DNA from 3 places in the Paenibacillus sp. 2TAB26 genome. Region 1 is predicted to be linked to each of the others. Evidence: riboswitches for the same ligand, from Rfam matches in the RefSeq annotation. Region 1 holds a riboswitch; each other region holds the start of a gene.
What was found. A riboswitch is a leader RNA that binds a small molecule or an ion and turns the genes downstream of it on or off. The one in region 1 is predicted to bind cyclic di-GMP.
Positions count from the first base shown of each region.

Region 2: another riboswitch for cyclic di-GMP. It lies ahead of AB4Z50_RS11490 (anti-repressor SinI family protein); the one in region 1 lies ahead of AB4Z50_RS24015 (methyl-accepting chemotaxis protein).
Region 3: another riboswitch for cyclic di-GMP. It lies ahead of AB4Z50_RS30225 (transglutaminase-like domain-containing protein); the one in region 1 lies ahead of AB4Z50_RS24015 (methyl-accepting chemotaxis protein).

Region 1 covers NZ_JBFRGC010000022.1:125,580-129,995, forward strand. The annotation lists gene AB4Z50_RS24010 (DUF1836 domain-containing protein) at 217-987, shown strand; cyclic di-GMP riboswitch class I at 1,060-1,144, shown strand; gene AB4Z50_RS24015 (methyl-accepting chemotaxis protein) at 1,284-2,987, shown strand; gene AB4Z50_RS24020 (HSP90 family protein) at 3,150-4,416, shown strand, end outside.
Region 2 covers NZ_JBFRGC010000009.1:39,410-43,825, forward strand. The annotation lists gene AB4Z50_RS11475 (paeninodin family lasso peptide) at 1-117, opposite strand, end outside; gene AB4Z50_RS11480 (asparagine synthase-related protein) at 211-2,148, opposite strand; gene AB4Z50_RS11485 (helix-turn-helix domain-containing protein) at 2,479-2,811, shown strand; gene AB4Z50_RS11490 (anti-repressor SinI family protein) at 2,826-2,987, opposite strand; cyclic di-GMP riboswitch class II at 3,006-3,087, opposite strand; gene galE (UDP-glucose 4-epimerase GalE) at 3,286-4,332, opposite strand; gene AB4Z50_RS11500 (beta-1,6-N-acetylglucosaminyltransferase) at 4,404-4,416, opposite strand, start outside.
Region 3 covers NZ_JBFRGC010000035.1:137-4,552, forward strand. The annotation lists gene AB4Z50_RS30225 (transglutaminase-like domain-containing protein) at 133-942, opposite strand; cyclic di-GMP riboswitch class I at 955-1,033, opposite strand; cyclic di-GMP riboswitch class I at 1,085-1,163, opposite strand; gene lysS (lysine--tRNA ligase) at 1,333-2,853, opposite strand; gene greA (transcription elongation factor GreA) at 3,022-3,498, opposite strand; gene AB4Z50_RS30240 (tRNA-dihydrouridine synthase) at 3,908-4,021, opposite strand; partial or broken gene AB4Z50_RS30245 (tRNA-dihydrouridine synthase) at 4,033-4,199, opposite strand; gene AB4Z50_RS30250 (helix-turn-helix domain-containing protein) at 4,258-4,416, opposite strand, start outside.

The DNA.
Region 1 (4,416 bases):
TTCTTATGATCTACTATAACGAATGATTACATGATATGACAAATGCCATATCCAACGGTAACAGCCTTATACGCGCTTTAAAAGCGATTTAACGAGAATGAAAGGCTTATTCTCATTGATTTTCGAGCCTTTACAAGCGTCATTCTCCGGCATATGATGAGTTCATATGAACTTGTAATATAGGAATGCAAGACGAATGCGCGAGGAGGAAGCGATATGGAGTCCTTTACGCTTACTCGAAAAGAGATGGCTTGCTTGCTGCTGGCTCTGGACGGAAAGTATAATTTGAAGCCACTGCAAGTGCTGCAAGCCGCATGGACCAAAACGCATCAATGTGACTTGGAGAAAGGCACGGGACTGCCTGCATTTATGTCTACGCTGCTGCCTCCAATTATTGAAAAGCTCATTAAAGGAAATGAGATTAAAGGCTTTTCACTACATGAAATTGCTGCGTTGGGCCAACTAATCGAATATTCGAATCTGTCGATTACCTCCATGCAAAACTGGGTAAAGCGAGATTTCAAACCTTATTTCGATTGTCCGAAAGCTGGGAAAAAATATTCTCTGAACCAAGCTGCGTTATTATTCATTATTGATGATTTAAAGTCAAATCTTGATTTTGAATCAATACGCAAGCTTTTTGAGATCGTATTCAAGAAACCAGAGGATGAAGCAGACGATTTAGTTGGGCCTATTGAATTATATGCATCTTATACCAGTATGTTTGAGGAGCTAGATGCGAATAACGATCAACTGCTCGACATTTCCGGTCATTTGAAGGAAAATCCGCATCAAGATTTATTGACAGAGCATGTCATTCGCTCTTCAGCGAATCAATTTGCAAGCAGATTGCCGAATTTAACGGAAAAACAATGGGAAGCGGTGCGAAATATTTTGCTCGTTGCGGTTATTTCCATCCAAACCTCCTATTTTCATTCGTTAGCAAGGCGTTATTGCAATGCAACCTTATTTTTAGCCACAGAATAAATATGGTTCAAGGGATGACAAATTCACTAAATAGTCCTATACTGGTTTAAGTTGTAAACTACAAAATAGACAAACTGAAAAAGGCAAACTTGTTGAAAGACAAGGACGCAAAGTTATGGGCCTAAGGTGTACGCACTATGGCTGCCAGACCGCCGGAAGGATAATAAGCTAACTGAGCTGTCCGCCTCCTGTGGCTGGATAGCTTTTTTTGTTTTCAGGAGACAGAGGAGAGAGCAAGCAGGATGGTTTTTAAGGATAGGATAGAGAGAGCAAAAATACTGTTTAAGAAATTGAGTTTGAAGAAAATAACGAGCAAATTATTGCTTGTTACCGCAATCATCACACTTTTTAATGTAGGCTCGGGCGTTTTGATTTATTTTCAAAATCATTCAGTAGCAACCTCAGTCGAAGGCTCAGAGGAATTGCAGCGTGCTGAACGCAATTATCAAGGTATATCGAATAGGCTGCTGAAAGTGATGCTTCTAATGGTAGATGCCATTGAAAATGGCAAAAGCGATGCAACGCTGATCATGAAGGATTTGGAAACGATGCCTGCCAACATCGATGAATTAGAGAAACAGCTTATCGATATGGATAAGAAATATCCGCCTGCAACGGAAGATGGTCCTTATTATGCGAATCAGGTTAATGTTCTTAAGCTTGCATTAGATAACTTGAAAGTGACGAATACAGATGTGAGTGGATTATCATCAGATGAGAAATCGCTCCGCATAAGCAATCTAATAAGCGTATATACCGTCATTCTAAGTTATTCCAACGATACAATGCACGAGCGTTTGACCGCAGACGCTAACGCGACGCAGAAGCTTCTCGATAAAGACATATCCAGTGCGAACCTTATTGTGCTTATAAATGTCATTTTGCTAGCTATTCTTCCTGCTATTATGATTTTTGTCATCTCACAATCGATTAGAACAGGACTTGTAGGCATTACAAAAAGAATTAAGCAGTATGGCAATAATGATTTTACAAGTCAAGAAAAACTCGTTCGCTCTGACGAATTTGGCGATCTTGACCACGCTTTGGCTAATATGGGCGATCAGCTGCGAGAAACGATTAAAGCTACGCTTGAAGTGAGCGAATCTGTGCTCCACATTTCGAATAATATGGATAATATGATTGGTATTAATCGAAAAGCATCAGAGGATGTAAATGGCCAAGTGGAGCTGGGCAGAAAAGTGTTGCTGTCGCAGTATGACGATGCTTCATCCATTTCGGCAGTTACGGAAGAAATCTCAGCAAGCTCTCAGCAAATTGCTGCGTCGAGTGAATACATAAACAATGATATGCAAAATATGAAGCAATCATCTCATAACGGCACGCAGCAGATGGCTGGCGTGGTCTCGATGGTAAATGAAACAGTAGACCAGTTCTCAAAGCTAACTGAAGCTTTCGAAACGATGAATGAACGATATAACAATGTAGCTAAGTTTTTGAACGGCATTCAGGATTTGAACACACAGACGAATTTGTTGTCACTGAACGCATCCATTGAATCGGCAAGAGCGGGTGAGCATGGCAGAGGGTTCGCAGTTGTCGCTGATGAGATCCGCAAGCTGTCCAGTCAGACCGATATGATCTCGAAGCAGATCACGAAGGAGCTGACACTCATACAAAGCGATGTGGCAGCAAGCAGCCGCACGATCGGCAGCTTCGCGAATGTTATTAACACGACTCGTCAAGCATCCGAAACCGCAAGCAGCACATTCCAAGCATTGGAATCACAAAGCAGCATGCTGTCAGATCAAGTGAGCGAGATTTCTACGGCAATTAGTGAAATTACAACAGGCATGTCTCATATCGTGTCTGCAGTAGACAAGCTATTGACGACGTCTTCAGAAGTGAATGGGAAAATGGAACATATGAGCGAGCTTTCAGTTAAGCAAAATGATATTTCCGATGATTTGCGCACGCTTGCGGAGAAGCTTTCACTTTCCTCACAGGATTTGAAGGAGAAAGCAGCTGTTTTCAAAGTGTAAGCAACAAAAATGATAATCGAGTGAGGCAGGCAGCATCCATAGGTTTGGGGTGCTGCCTGCCTCTTTGTGCAAATAAAGAAGGATAAGCGAGTATAATGCCGAATCAATGAATGGAATAGACCAATAAAAAACAGATCCACTATGGGAGACAGGATGAGCGAAATGAACTTTCAAGTTAATTTACAAGGGATGATCGAGCTTCTCTCAAAGCATTTATATTCGAGCCCAGGCGTGTTCATTAGGGAATTACTGCAAAATGGCGTTGATGCGATTACAGCACGCAAACGGCTTGGACATCGCTTTGATGCACGCGTAACAGTTGAAATTTACGGTTCTCGAACGATTGCCGTTCACGATAATGGGATAGGCTTGTCCGAATCCGAAATCCAGCTTTTTTTGGCTCAAATCGGAAGTACCTCCAAGCGTGACGAAATGGATTCAGCAGACGACTATATTGGACAATTTGGCGTGGGTTTGCTGTCCTGCTTCGTAGTGAGCGGCGAGATCGTTGTTATTACCCGCTCCGCTCTAGAAGGCGATACTTTAGAATGGCGTGGGCGGCCTGACGGCACGTACACGATTCGCAAGCTTGAGAAGGATGCTCCAATCGGCACCACCGTGTTTTTGACATGCAAGGAGGGTTACGAGGATTATTATGAATGGGATCGTGTGATGGAGTTAATGAGCCATTATGGTCAGTTCCTGCCTGTTCCGATTCATTTGTCCGAAGGGAAAACAGATATTAGGATTAACGAGGAAACTCCTCCGTGGTCCATGAATAGCAGTGATGCGCTCACCTATGGCGAAGATCACTTGTATCAAACCTTCTTGGATGCCATACCTTTAAAATCAGTAATTGGTGAGCTTGAGGGTGTCGCTTATATTCTTCCTTATGCTGTAAGCTTGCAAGCCGAGAAAAAACATAAGGTATATATGAAACGTATGCTGCTTTCCGATCAAGTTAACAATATGCTTCCGGATTGGGCTTTTTTTGTTACGTGTATCATGAATACGAATGGACTTCGACCAACGGCTTCTCGGGAGTCATTTATGGAAAATGAGCTTTTTCACACCGTAAAGGATGAAATTGGCGAAAACATTAAACAGCATATGATTCAGCTTTCAGAATCAAACCCTGAACTATTCGGTAAAATTATTGTTATTCATTCTGCTTCCATTAAAGCGATGGCTGCCGAAGATGATGAGCTTTATCGATTGTTTATCCGTTTCTTGTCGTTTGAGACTTCATTTGGCATGATGAAGATGAGCGAAATATTGGAACAGAACAAACGTATCGTTGTATCTTCAACGCTTGATGAATTCCGCCAAGTGGCTCGCGTTGCCAAAGCGCAAAATGTGATGGTTATTAATGGCGGTTATGTCCATGATTTTGAGCTTGTGCGCAAGCTGTCGGAGCTGGATGAGGATA
Region 2 (4,416 bases), on a different contig from region 1:
AACGGGAGTTCCAGTTGGGAATGTTGCATCCAAACGAGTACCCACTTTAGGACTAGCTTCAGTCATTTTGACTTCCAGAACTTGTAGTTCTGGCTTGATCCATTGCTTCTTTGACATATGTATCACCTCCTTAATGATGTTTATCACTTTTGTATCCATGAAACCAATCTAGCTTTCCTAGTAAATTAGAGTGATGCTATGAGTAGATGGTTAAAAATGTCGTTTAAGGAATCGATACACAATTACACTTCTCATAAGGGCTCGCAAACCTTCATCCTCTGCTAGATTTGAATCCGCCTTTTTTTTAAAACGTAACAATGCTCCTTTAACCAGGTTGCCATCTACAAGAGACATCATTCTATCATCTTTGCTCATAGACTCTGCCTCTTCGATAAACAAATGCCAATCTGGTCTTATACGATGAAGCCAATCCAAACCTTGAACGCCGCGAACACGCTGGTTGAGCCTTACGTCATCCGGTAAATAATTTTCAGTTGCTCTTCGAATAAGAGCTCGATCTAATCCCTTATGAACATATTGATCCTCTGGTACCGATAAGCAAAACTGGATAACTCTACTATCATTTGACGGATCACGACTCCATAAAGCATTAGGTAACGAAAATTTTGATGTAACTGTATTGGTAGCATTCCAGTATAATGGATTCTCAAAATGTTCTCTTCTTATTTTATAAATGTTCTGCTCGACTAGCCAACCTGTCTGGTCCATTCCATGCTCGCGAAGTTGATCAAAAACTTTAGTTTTCGTTGCAAAATCGCTATTTATAATAGGTCCAATAGAAGGCTCTTGATTGATATGTAATCTGTTAAGTGCTGGAAAAGCCATTTTACTCAAAACAGAAAGTACTCGTCCACGCCCAGTCCCCATATTTCTACTAAATGCCTTTACTTCGTTATGTAAATGAATCCATCTGAAACGTTTTAAGAGACGAGAGTAGTTTTCGAGGGCATCACCCCAAGAAATGGACAAGTTACCTCGCGCACCTGTTAGTAATATGCCAATGTCTTTCGCCGCAGCTTGTTCGAATATGCCTCTTATCCAAAAAGAGTTCTCAAAAAATTTATAAGGCATTTCTAATGTCTCCAGAAATGGATCAATATCTGAAAACGAATTTCTATCTTTAAAGTCAAGATAGTTCGCTTGAAACCCACCAACATACTGGACAGTTGAATTAATATAGGGTGATTCATTAGCAATCGTTTGACGAGAGGTATAATCGTCAAAATCGCTTGGAGGAACATAACTGAATGTATGTATTTCTTTATTTATTGGACGAAGGGCTTTAACTGCAAAACTAACTACTGCTCCTGAATCCAACCCCCCACTTAATTGTGAACCTATTTGTTTGTAAGTGCGCAATCGTGCATTTACTGACTGTTGAAATACATCCCTGAATGCTTCAACATATTGTTCGTCCGTTTTGAAGCGAAGTTTCTTATTTGCCGTTAGCTTAAAATATCGCATGACCTTTACTTGACCATTAACCAATGTCATGCAATGAGATGGCGGCAATTGCAAAATATCCTTATACACATTTTGTGTAACGTCAACAACATCAATTACTGTGCTGATAGCTAAAAACTGTGCCATCCATTGCTCATTCAGACGTTTATGAACATCTGGCAGCTCTAACAGTGGTTTCATCGTCGTACACATCGCTAACCGATTTCCATTCCAGTGATAATACAAAGTTCTGCAACCAGAAAAATCTCTAGCAGCAAATACTCTTTGCTCTCTTTCATCCCATATTACAAAAGCAAAATCACCGATTAGATACTTGGGTGATTCAACACCCCATTTTGCATAGGAGAGTAAAATGAGCTCTGCATCAGTCATTTGCATTCTACGATCAAGGTGTACGTTTAGTGATTCAAATAATTCATTACGGTTATCAATAATTGCATCTGCACTTATGACTAAACGTCTTTCCGAATCATAGTATGGATTGCATTCCCCGACAGATTCTGGTGTAATCCATTGATTATGGCATCCAACAAACACATTGTTCTTATTCCATGCTTGAGCTGTATTGCAAGGAAACCGAGATAATTGCTGCATCAGTCTATTCCCCTGATCTAACACATGGGCTGTCTGATCAACTTCATAAACGACTGCTATTGCGCTCATTCGTGCCTCCGATTTAGATAGCCAGCGTGTTCTTCAATCGAACGAGATGCGAGCATCATTGAATGTCTTTTAGTTCTTAATAAAGAACATATTTGAATAATACACTTGAAAACAGACGTTGTCAATCGTTTTTTCACCAAAATATCACAAAATAAAACGAAACATCGTTCTTTTATAAGAACAACATTTCGAAATGGGTTTAACCTTATTTTTTTCTAATTTAGACGTCATTTTATTTTTTATTCGTTAAAACTTACAAGCTTTCGCAATTAAGAATTATTCGTTATAATAGTGTTAGTCTACAACGAAGAGATAACGGGGGAGTTTGCTATGATCGGAGAACGTATTCAGATGCTGCGCAAGAGAAAAGGCCTATCCCTAACGGAGTTGTCGCAACGGGCAGGCGTCGCAAAATCTTACTTAAGCTCTATTGAACGAGGGCTCCAGCAAAATCCTTCGATTCAATTTCTCGAAAAGGTAGGCGCAGTATTAAACGTAACGGTTGAAGAATTTTTAAATAGCGATGAAAATAATGATCATAAAACTAGCAATCTAGACACCGAGTGGGCCGATCTAGTTCGAGAAGCAATGGCTTCTGGCGTAAGCAAAGATCAATTTAAAGAATTTTTAGAATTCAATAAATGGAAAATAAAGCGCGAGTAGCGCTTTATTCTCTTTTATACGGCTGTTTCTTGTATATCATCTTTCTTGCTTTCTTCAAGACATAGTAATACCTTTCTAACATCTTCCTTGCTAAACCCCAAAGAACGTGCATTCATGATTAATGCTACCCATTCCATATCTAAATCCTGATTATCCTCTGATTTTGTAAGTACCATTTTCCCATGTCCCCCATTCAATTTGGGACGGTTGCACCACTGACTCCATGCGTTTAAGGTGCCCAGATACTAAACGCATTTCAACGTCTCCCTATGCTTGTCATTCGTTTATAGATGTATTATAAATCACTCTAATTGCGTATGCTGTCGCTTCCTGTCTCACAAAATTGAAAGATAATTACATTTTTTGTCGAATTTATTTAATGATTGTTAAAGGGATCAGGGGAAGGAAACAGAGCCCACTAGATCAAATTAGGAGCTCTAAAATGTTGCTTCATTAACAGAGTTATCCGGTATATTATTTTGCTGCAAGTTCAGATTTCAACAGTGTATCTTCTTCATATCCATTCGGATTTGAAAATTGCCATCTCCACGTATCGCTGCACATTTCTTCTATTCCTTTTGTTGCAAACCAATTCAATTCTTCATTTGCCTTCAGTGTATCTGCATAACAAACAGCAATATCGCCAGGTCTGCGGCTAACGACCTCGTATGGAATGCTTTGACCAGTTACCTTCTCGAAGGCTGCAATCATCTCTAACACACTGTAGCCATTTCCAGTGCCAAGATTATATATATTCACATTTGATTTTCTACTCCTGTTTTCCAGTGCCTTTACATGCCCCTTTGCTAGATCTACTACATGAATGTAGTCTCTCACTCCAGTGCCATCCACAGTTGGATAATCATTTCCAAACACATGTAACTGCTTAAGCTTGCCAACAGCTACCTGCGATATGTAAGGCATTAAGTTGTTTGGCACTCCATTTGGATTTTCTCCAATTCGACCACTTTTATGGGCGCCAATAGGGTTGAAATACCTCAGGATCGTTATTCCCCAGCTGTTATCTGAACTAGCTAGATCCAGTAAGATTTGTTCTAGCATGAGCTTAGTCCGGCCATATGGATTTGTTGCTGAGAGCGGTGAATCCTCAATAATCGGAACTTGTTCGGGCCGTCCATAAACAGTAGCCGAGGAACTAAACACTAATTTATGAACACCAAATTTCTTCATGACTCCACAGAGAATTAAAGTGCTCGTTATATTGGTATGATAATAAGATAAAGGCATTTGTACAGACTCTCCGACAGCCTTTAACCCAGCGAAGTGAATAACGGCATCAATAGCATGATTTGAAAATACATGGTCGAGTCCCTTTTGATCCATAAGATCCATTTGATAAAAGGTAAAGGATTTATTTGTAATCTCTTTTACCCTTTCTAAAGCGATATAGCTGCTATTAGACAAATTATCAACAACCACTAATTCATATCCCGCTTCAAGAAGCTCAATGCAAGTATGACTGCCTATGTACCCCGCTCCGCCTGTTACTAAGATTGCCATTTTATTTACCCCTCTCAATTATTCTTAATAAAGAACAATTAAATCAAAAAAATACCTCTCCGATGCTAAGCTCACATGCATACC
Region 3 (4,416 bases), on a different contig from region 1:
TATTTGCGAAAAAGTTTTCAACACTCCTATTTGCCTTCTAATTGCGTAATCGTTGCTTCGCTTCCTCCTCACCTATATTGAAGAAAGACATAAAAAAACGAGCTCTGCGATTTCCGCAAGCTCGTATGACTTCTAATATGTTTTTGTAACTGTATATTGAGCTGCATCCTTGATAAGCTCATACTTTTTCTTGCCCTTCTTTAGACCCGCATCAACTGTCGTATCAATCGTAACCCATTTCCCATCCAAGTACACTTCGTTCCAAGCATGATAAACATCCACATAAGTAGATTGTCCCATCAAGAGCTTCGTAGGGATATCCACGCTCCGCAGCATTGCCGCAAACAATGAAGCGTATCCGTAGCAGATATCCTTTCTCGATTTAAATGTGAGATCAATATTGGGGAGGTAATCAACTGACAGATTAGCAGCTAATTGATTATCATAACTTACATTCGTAATAATATACTCGTAGATTGCCTTTACTTTCTCCATATCCGTTTTTTTATTGCTCGCTAATTCTTTTGCCTTGACGATGGCGCTGCTCGCATTCGACCAGTCAATGTTCTGGATGGAATTCAAGTACAAAACCTTGTTGTCTTTCAAATCAAGCGTCACGGTTTCTTTCTTCGCCAGTTTGTATTTGTTGCCTGTTGTATTCTCTAGAACAGATATCGTATATTCGCCATTGCCAAGCTGCAATGGAAACTTCTCAGCCGTTTTTCCGCCGGTTAGATTATATGTATAATTTGATGCGCCTTTTGCGATCATAAGCTTCGTTTTCACTTTAGTGTTCACTGTATATTGTACGGAGACAACACCCTTATCTAAATTCCCCGTATTGAGCCAATCAGATGAATCCGCTTCATTTGCCTGAACGACCGTTACATGGATGGATGCAAAAAGAACAAAAGCTGCGATGACTAACATAAATTTACGCATGAATATACTCCCTTCGGTAGCTGGCTGCCATCTTACGGAAGGCCCTTTAGCTTTGCGTCCCTACCTTTCGATAGGTTTGCCATTATCGTGTGAAGCGCTTTGTGATGAATTTCCCCTATACAAACAAAAAAAAGCCTGTTCATTCGGTAGCTGGCTGCCATCTTACGGAAGGCCCTTTAGCTTTGCGTCCCTACCTTTCGATAGGTTTGCCGTTATCGTGTAGCGCTTTATTAGTTCTATTCTACCATATGAATCTAGCAAATCAATAGATTGTACTACAATATCAATCATAATTTGAATGTTTTTAAGGATTGTTGTTGCAAATTCTCGATATTAGAAAAAAAAGAACCTTATGGCTTCTAAAAGCCATAAGGTTCCTTGGTCTCTTTCTTATTCAGCAGAACGCTGATCTCTCATATGAGGGAACAACAGTACATCACGAATAGATGGAGCATCTGTTAGAAGCATGATCAATCGGTCGATACCGATTCCTAGTCCGCCTGTTGGCGGCATGCCGTATTCCAGAGCGCGGATAAAGTCTTCATCCATCTCATGCGCCTCGTCATTTCCATGCTCACGCTCAACAAGCTGCGACTCGAAACGCTCACGCTGATCGATCGGATCGTTAAGCTCCGTAAATGCATTAGCATGCTCACGTGCTACGATGAATAGCTCAAAACGATCGGTGAAGCGTGGATCTGCTTCGCTCTTCTTAGCAAGCGGCGAAATAGCAACCGGATGTCCTGTAACAAAGGTTGGCTGAATAAGCGTGTGCTCACCGAACTGTTCAAAGAAAGCGTTGAGAATATGACCAAATGTCATATGCGGATCAACGGCAACTTTGTGTTCTTTCGCCAAACGATGGGCTTCCTCGTCGCTCATTTCCACGCCGAAATCTACGCCAGTCGTTTCTTTGACAAGCTCAACCATGCTGACACGGCGCCACTGAGGTGTCAAATCAATCTCTTGGCCTTGATAAGTGATTTTCGTTGTTCCAAGAACCTCTTGCGCAATATGTGCGATGACATTCTCTGTCAATGCCATAATATCCTTGTAATCAGCATAAGCCTCGTAAAGCTCAATCATTGTAAACTCTGGATTGTGGCGAGTCGAAATCCCCTCATTCCGGTATACACGGCCGATCTCATATACTTTCTCCAATCCGCCTACAATCAGTCGCTTCAAATGAAGCTCGATTGCAATACGCATGTAGAGCTGCATGTCCAGCGCATTATGATGCGTTTCGAAAGGGCGTGCTGCAGCACCGCCTGCAATGGAATGCAGCGTTGGTGTTTCTACTTCTAAATACCCGCGGGAATCTAGGTAGCGACGCATGGATTGAATGATTTTGGAACGAGTAATAAAGGTTTGTTGGACGTCGGGATTCACGATAAGGTCAACATAACGCTGACGATAACGAAGCTCGACGTCTTTCAAGCCATGATATTTATCGGGCAATGGAAGTAGCGACTTTGTCAAAACTTCAATATCACGTGCTTTGACAGAGACTTCGCCTGTATTCGTTTTGAATACAACGCCTACTACGCCAATGATGTCACCGATGTCTAGCAAATCAAAAGCTGCAAACTTATGCTCTTCAACGGAATCTTTACGAACATAAATTTGAACCTTGCCGCTCAAATCTTGAATCGTAGCAAAACCCGCTTTGCCCATGCCGCGTTTCTGCATAATACGGCCAGCAATACGCACTTCAACCGCTTTTTCTTCTATTTCTTCTTTACTGAGCCCTTCATAGGCTTGTACAATATCTTTGGCGTTATGAGTGCGTTCGAACTTTCGGCCGAATGGGTCCACACCTAGCCCTCTAAGCTCGTCCAATTTGTTTCTGCGAATTTGCAAGAGCTCACTTAGCTCCTGCTGTTCATTGTTTTCTTGTTCCACTTCTTTCATCTCCTTGATCATTCGGCAAAAGCAAGCAGCTGTCACCGGATTCATGCAGCAAAATCTCGTTTCGCAATAAAATATAAGCAATGTATAGACCTGTAATATACGTTCTTATATTTTAAACGTTCAAAAAGCTTCCTACAAGGAAGCTTTTTGAACCGCTCATAGCAAACATTATTTTTTGATATCGAGAATTTTGTATTGAATAATGCCGACTGGTACGCTAACTTCGACAACGGTGCCTTTTTTCTTGCCTAGAATCGCTTTACCAACCGGGCTTTCATTTGAAATCTTGTTTTGCAAAGGATCTGCTTCCGCTGTACCAACAATGGAATAATCCATTGTGTCGCCATACTCCATATCCTCAACCGTTACGATCGAACCGATGCTCACGGTATCAATATCAATATCGTCATTATTTATAATGCGCGCATTGCGCAACATTTTCTCAAGGGTAAGAACACGGCCTTCGATAAATGCTTGCTCATTCTTCGCATCTTCATATTCCGAGTTTTCGCTTATATCACCATAGCCAATTGCTACTTTAATACGTTCAGCTACTTCACGACGCTTGACCGACTTTAAGTGCTCTAATTCATCTTCGAGCTTTCGCAGCCCTTCTTGAGTCAGAATGATTTGCTTATCGTTCATCTTTCCGATTCTCCTGTCATGTGACTAATTTTTCATACCTTGTATGAATTCACTGTTACCTAATATATTACGCTTCTTATTCCTCATACCAACTGTTGTTTGAAGCGCTCTTGATGTCTTCGTTAGATTATATTGCACGATTATATTGCAAAGTTACCCTGAATGTCAATCAAAGCCAGACGACCCATTGAAACCGTTTCATTTCTGAAATGTAGAGCAGAAGCCGCATGATAGCGGCTTTTGTCGAATGGTGTCGGCTCGCTCCCGTTACGGGGTAAATCGCATAACCGATCTATTTGTATTTTAGTAAGCATCTACTTCTGCAGAACCCGCTTCATTGCTGAAACAGCGCTGACAGCTTGAAATTCTTCGTCCTCTCCAAGCGAGTGGACGTAGTTTTCCAAAATCGCTACCATCGGATCACGGCCGGTATGTTCGAGCAGCCTTTTGCATCCTCTGGTGAGAAAACGTCGCCATTCCCAATTACGGGAATCGATACCGCTACTTTGACATCCTTTATAATGTCCCAATTAGCCTTACCCGTATACTACCATGCAAAATGGCCTTGTCGCTTACCATCTCCGCACATACAAGACCCGTTCCAAACTCCTTGTCAATTAATCAAAGGCAGGATAGCACACGCTTGCCATCGGCGCTAGCACTACTCTGTTCTTCATTTCGATGCCACCGATTTTCAGCATGTCACTCCTTCCTCCTCTTCTAACTGCTTATTGTTCATGTCTTGTGTACCAGACAGCACTATTCACGGTTATCAGACATTAATTCCTCATAGCTGATTCCGAGCGTCTTTGCGATATGATTTAATAACTTCGTATCCGTCTTTCTTGTTCCTCGCTCCAATGAGCCAAGAACGGCCACCGATACGCCAAGCTCCTTGGCCAGCTCCTGCTGAGTATA